2 regions of the Pseudomonas sp. S3_B08 genome follow, and region 1 is predicted to be linked to the other one. Evidence: predicted binding sites of a transcription regulator. Region 1 holds the regulator's gene; the other holds the start of a gene.

What was found. Region 1 encodes sigma-54, which starts transcription at its own class of promoters, with help from an activator protein. Its sites were predicted from a motif close to ANTGGCATNNANNTTGCTNT; they were not measured.
Positions count from the first base shown of each region.
Region 2: a site for sigma-54 is predicted at 1,983-2,002, ahead of glnK (P-II family nitrogen regulator). Genes of this name have one in related genera too.

Region 1 is NZ_CP162750.1:5,774,125-5,777,329, reverse strand. It holds gene lptB (LPS export ABC transporter ATP-binding protein) at 1-460, shown strand, start outside; gene AB4N73_RS25935 (RNA polymerase factor sigma-54) at 627-2,117, shown strand; gene hpf (ribosome hibernation-promoting factor, HPF/YfiA family) at 2,191-2,499, shown strand; gene ptsN (PTS IIA-like nitrogen regulatory protein PtsN) at 2,511-2,975, shown strand; gene rapZ (RNase adapter RapZ) at 2,978-3,205, shown strand, end outside.
Region 2 is NZ_CP162750.1:4,568,488-4,571,692, forward strand. It holds gene AB4N73_RS20780 (ammonium transporter) at 86-1,423, opposite strand; gene glnK (P-II family nitrogen regulator) at 1,461-1,799, opposite strand; gene AB4N73_RS20790 (accessory factor UbiK family protein) at 2,194-2,454, shown strand; gene AB4N73_RS20795 (HigA family addiction module antitoxin) at 2,667-2,936, opposite strand; gene AB4N73_RS20800 (hypothetical protein) at 3,191-3,205, shown strand, end outside.

The DNA.
Region 1 (3,205 bases):
CTTCCGTAAACTGTCGGTCGCCGACAACATCATGGCGATCCTCGAGACCCGCCCGGAGCTGGACAAGGCCGGTCGTCGCAAGGAGCTGGAAAGCCTGCTGCAGGAATTCCACATCAGCCACATCCGCGACAACCTCGGCATGAGCCTGTCCGGTGGTGAACGCCGCCGGGTGGAAATCGCTCGCGCCCTGGCGACGGCACCGAAATTCATACTGCTCGACGAACCGTTCGCCGGTGTCGACCCGATCTCGGTCGGCGACATCAAGCAGATCATCCATCACCTCAAGGCCAAGGGCATCGGCGTGCTGATCACCGACCACAACGTGCGTGAGACGCTGGATATTTGCGAAACCGCTTACATCGTCAACGACGGTCAACTGATCGCTGAAGGCGATGCCGAGACCATCCTGGCCAACGATCTGGTCAAGGAAGTGTATCTGGGTCACGAGTTCCGCCTGTAAGCGCGACAGCGCTGTATCGATTCAAGGCGCATTTATCCGCTTTAATTGTTACAGCGCTCTAGGCAAACACTTCAGTTTCAGGCATATAATTTGCTTAAGTTTGGCGCTTCGGCGCCCTGTAGTGGATGGCGCAAAGCGCCGGCGAATAAGGTGTTAAGCCCCTGCCATGAAACCATCGCTAGTCTTGAGAATGGGCCAGCAGCTGACGATGACACCGCAGCTGCAACAGGCCATCCGCCTGCTCCAATTGTCGACCCTGGACCTGCAACAGGAGATCCAGGAGGCTCTGGAATCCAATCCGATGCTCGAGCGCCAGGAAGAAGGCGACGACTTCGACAACGCCGATCCGCTGGCCGACAACGCCGAACAGAAGCCCGCCGAAATCCAGGAACCCTCCTACCAGGAAACCGCCCCGACGGTGGATAACCTCGAGGATGGCGATTGGAACGAGCGCATCCCCAACGAACTGCCAGTGGATACTGCCTGGGAAGACGTCTACCAGACCAGCGCCAGCAGCCTGCCGAGCAGCGATGACGATGAGTGGGATTTCACCACTCGCACGTCGGCCGGCGAGAGCCTGCAGAGTCATCTGCTCTGGCAACTGAACCTGGCGCCGATGTCCGACACCGATCGCCTGATCGCCGTGACCCTGATCGACTGCATCAACAATCAGGGCTATCTGGACGAAACACTCGAAGAAATTCTTGAAGCGTTCGATCCGGAACTGGACATCGAGCTCGACGAAATCGAAGCCGTCCTGCATCGCATCCAGCAATTCGAGCCCGCTGGTATCGGCGCCCGCAACCTCAGCGAATGCCTGCTGCTGCAATTGCGCCAGCTGCCCGCGAAGACGCCGTGGCTGACCGAGGCCAAACGGCTTGTCGCCGATTACATCGACCTGCTCGGCAGCCGCGATTACAGCCAGTTGATGCGGCGCATGAAGCTCAAGGAAGACGAGCTGCGCCAGGTCATCGAACTGGTGCAGAGCCTCAATCCGCGTCCCGGCTCACAGATCGAGTCGACCGAAGCCGAATACGTCATTCCCGACGTGATCGTGCGCAAGGACAACGAGCGCTGGCTGGTCGAGCTGAACCAGGAATCGGTGCCTCGCCTGCGCGTCAACGCCCAGTACGCCGGTTTTGTGAAGCGTGCCGACACCAGCGCCGACAACACTTTCATGCGCAACCAGTTGCAGGAGGCCCGCTGGTTCATCAAGAGCCTGCAGAGCCGCAACGAAACCCTGATGAAAGTGGCCACGCAGATCGTCGAACATCAGCGCGGCTTCCTCGAGTACGGCGACGAAGCAATGAAGCCGTTGGTATTGCATGACATCGCCGAAGCGGTCGGCATGCACGAATCGACGATTTCCCGGGTGACCACACAAAAATTCATGCATACCCCGCGCGGTATTTATGAGCTGAAATACTTTTTCTCCAGCCACGTCAGCACCTCCGAAGGCGGCGAATGCTCGTCCACGGCGATCCGCGCGATCATCAAGAAACTGGTCGCTGCGGAAAATCAGAAAAAGCCGTTGAGTGACAGCAAGATCGCTGGTTTACTGGAGGCACAAGGCATTCAGGTGGCTCGCCGCACCGTCGCCAAGTACCGCGAATCCCTCGGAATCGCGCCTTCGAGCGAACGCAAGCGGTTGATGTAAGCCACGTTACAGCGTTCCAGTGGCAGGCTTTTCGGCCTGCCGCTTTATGCACTGGCAACGAAGGAGAAGCTGTATGCAAGTCAACATCAGTGGACACCAACTGGAAGTGACCCAACCTCTGCGTTCCTACATCGAGGAAAAACTCCAGCGACTGGAGCGACATTTCGACAAGATCACCAACGTGCAGGTCACGATGTGCGTCGAAAAGCTGAAACAGAAGATCGAAGCCACCTTGCATATTCCCGGCAGTGAAGTGGTCGCCAACGCAGAAGATACCGACATGTACGCTGCGATCGACTCACTTACCGACAAGCTGGATCGCCAACTCAAAAAGCATAAGGAAAAGACCCAGAGCCTCCTCCAGGGCGCGACCGGTCGTTAACACCCCTATCCATGATCCGACTTGAAACCATCCTGACCCCCGGCCGTTCCCAAGTGAACGCGCCGGGCGGCAGCAAGAAAAAAGCCCTCGAACAGATTGCCAACCTGATCCACCGCGAAGTGCCGGATCTGGCGATGCAGGATGTCTTCGAGGCGCTGATCGCCCGTGAAAAACTCGGCTCCACCGGTTTTGGCAACGGCATCGCCATTCCCCACTGCCGCCTCAAGGGCTGCGCGGGGCCAGTGAGCGCCCTGCTGCACCTCGAAGCCCCGATCGATTTCGACGCCATCGACGGCGCTCCGGTGGACCTGTTGTTCGTATTGCTGGTCCCGGAAGCCGCAACCGACGCGCATCTGGAGTTGTTGCGCCAGATCGCCAGCATGCTCGACCGCAAGGAAGTGCGCGACAAGCTACGCAGCGCTCCGAGCAATGAAGCCTTGTACCAGGTCGTACTGGACGAGCAGAACGGGCACTAATCATGCGTTTGATCATTGTCAGTGGCCGTTCGGGCTCGGGTAAAAGTACCGCCCTGAATGTCCTTGAGGACAACGGCTACTACTGCATCGACAATCTGCCGGCCGGTTTGCTGCCGGAACTGGCCGAGCGGGCGCTGATTCACACGGAACTGGCGCAGCCGCTGGTCGCCGTGTCGATCGATGCGCGCAACCTGCCCAGCCATCTGTCACGTTTCCCTGAGTTGCTCGAA
Region 2 (3,205 bases), 1.2 Mb from region 1:
GAAAAATCCTTTCAGCCGCACCTTGAATGACAAATCCCGGACAAAAAAATGCCCGGCGAACCGGGCAGTTTTTTATCGCGCGTACTTACAGGTTGTAGCCGCGTTCGTTGTGTTGTGCCAGATCGAGGCCGACCGACTCTTCTTCCTCGGTTACGCGCAGACCCATGACGGCGTCCAGCACCTTGAGGATGATGAAAGTCACGATCGCGGTGTAGATCACCGTGAAGCCGACGCCTTTGATCTGAATCCAGACCTGCGCGCCGATGTCAGTCACGGTGCCGAAGCCGCCCAGTGCCGGTGCGGCAAACACACCGGTGAGGATCGCGCCGAGGATACCGCCGATACCGTGCACGCCGAAGGCATCCAGGGAGTCGTCATAGCCGAGTTTGCGTTTCAGGGTGGTGGCGCAGAAGAAGCACACCACGCCTGCGGCCAGACCGATCACCAGTGCACCCATCGGGCCTACAGTGCCAGCGGCCGGAGTGATCGCGACCAGACCGGCGACCACACCCGAAGCAATGCCCAGTGCGCTTGGCTTGCCGTGGGTGACCCACTCGGCAAACATCCAGCCCAGTGCCGCAGCGGCGGTGGCGATCTGGGTAACCAGCATGGCCATACCGGCAGTGCCGTTGGCAGCGGCAGCGGAACCGGCGTTGAAGCCGAACCAGCCAACCCACAGCATCGCCGCGCCCATCAGGGTGTAGCCGAGGTTGTGCGGAGCCATCGGTGTGGTCGGGAAGCCTTTGCGCTTGCCCAGTACCAGGCACGCGACCAGACCGGCGATACCGGCGTTGATGTGCACCACGGTGCCGCCAGCAAAGTCGAGCACGCCCCAGTCCCACATCAGGCCGCCGTTACCGGACCAGACCATGTGCGCGATCGGTGCATAAACCAGCGTGAACCAGATGCCCATGAAGATCAGCATCGCAGAGAACTTCATGCGCTCGGCGAACGCACCGACGATCAGCGCCGGGGTGATGATCGCGAAGGTCATCTGGAAGGTGATGAACACCGCCTCAGGGAACAGCGCCGCCGGGCCGGTGATGCTCGAAGGCGTGACACCGGCGAGGAACGCCTTGCCCATGCCGCCGAAGAACGAATTGAAGTTGACGACGCCCTGCTCCATGCCGGTGGTGTCGAAGGCAATGCTGTAGCCATAAATGACCCACAGGATGCTGATCAGACCGGTAATGGCGAAGCACTGCATCAGCACGGAAAGAATGTTTTTCGAGCGAACCATACCGCCGTAGAACAGCGCTAGGCCGGGGATGGTCATGAACAGCACGAGCGCTGTCGAGGTGAGCATCCAGGCGGTGTCGCCGGAATTGAGGACTGGCGCTGCCACTTCGTCTGCCGCCATGGCGATGCCGGGCATTACGATGGACAACAGGGCGCCTAGCCCTGCGAATTTACGCAGAGTCATATTGTTTTCTCCTGGGGCGTTGGGTTTGTGGCAGCGCTTAGATCGCGTCGGTATCGGTTTCGCCGGTACGGATGCGGATCGCCTGTTCCAGATTGACCACGAAGATCTTGCCGTCACCGATCTTGCCGGTGTTGGCCGCTTTGGTTATCGCCTCGATAACCCGATCCAGATCCTTGTCGTCGATGGCCACGTCGATTTTCACCTTGGGCAGAAAATCGACCACATATTCCGCGCCGCGATACAGCTCGGTGTGACCCTTCTGCCGGCCGAAGCCTTTGACTTCAGTGACGGTAATGCCCTGCACGCCGATTTCGGACAGCGACTCGCGCACGTCGTCCAACTTGAACGGCTTGATGATGGCAGTGACTAGCTTCATGAAACTCTCTCCCGAATTGGTGGACTTGCCCCAGGAAAACAAACCCGTCTCAAGTCTAAGCGCAGTGCCTGGCTTTGTAACGCATCGTTGACGCCAGCTAACCGCATCAGACGAAACTCCCCGCTTCGTCTGCCGCACTGCATTCGTCACAGCGACTGCATCAGTGCATGGGTCGAGGGTGACTAAGCAGAAACCTTGCCAGCTCGGCAAAAACCCTGCATTTCAATCGCTTGGCACCTGTTGCAAGCGCTCGGGCAGAAAAGCTTTTGCCGATACGCACAACAACGGTGCGCCACCGTCCGTCCCCCTGCGCGAAAAGCGTGCATCCGTGCAACGGGATTGACTATAGACACTGCGTGATACACTGCCGGCCATTGTTTCCAGGACATTTCCCATGCTCGCGCCCAAAGACTTCCTCGACGCCCTGAGCGGCACCGCCTCCCGCCTCTTCAACGGCGAAACCCCGCTGCCGAAAGCCGAAATCGAAAGCCAGTTCAAAATGCTGCTGCAAAGTGCCTTCAGCAAACTTGATCTGGTCAGCCGGGAAGAGTTCGATAGTCAGATGGTAGTGCTGGCGCGTACTCGCGCCCGCCTCGAAAGCCTCGAAGCCAAAGTCGCCGAGATGGAAGCGAAGCTGACACCGCCCGCTGAATAATTCGCGTCCCCTGTGGGAGCTGCCGAAGGCTGCGATCTTTTGATCTTCAGCCCTTCAACCATCCCCGCAACGTCCTACAACCTTAATGACCGCCGTCCGATTGCGCCCAAAAGCCCAGGTTTCTAAGCTCATCTGATGCTGAATGTTCAGCAGAGGGTTGGGCGACCCGGGCAGGGCCATGGTGGAAAAGGGCTTCGCGGATGCAGCAATCGCTATGAGCCCGCATGCCGGAGCTGGGCTCTGCGCAAATCGTAAGTCGACTGAAGATTCATCCAGAACTCAGGCGTAGTGTTGAGCTGAATGGCGAGGCTGATTGCCAGATCGGCGCAGATCCTGAGCTGGCATTTCACAAGCTCTTCGATCTCGCTTTCGGGCCATTTCGTGGGCATGGCCAGATCCATGACGGTCATGCTCAACGGCTCCATGAATTCCTTATTCAGAACCTCGCCCGGAAGAATCGGGCGCATACCACTGCGGTCCATTTTTTTTCGCCTCCAGAGGCTGCGTTGAGTGGCCAAACTGGAACATCCGACTCCGGATACAAGATCTTCACACCCCTTTCGCCAGCGTCCTACAAATATTAGGGCATGGCCCTACAAACATCAGCGTCTGCGCCTGATTCCGTGAGCTCTTCGCTGTGATTAGGCTGGTGGCTTTCGCCTGCGCTGGTCGATCCTATTCGTCGAGTTCCAGGCGATACACATTGATCGCCAGACACTCTGGTTCTGGATCCCTCTTGTCTGATTTGCTC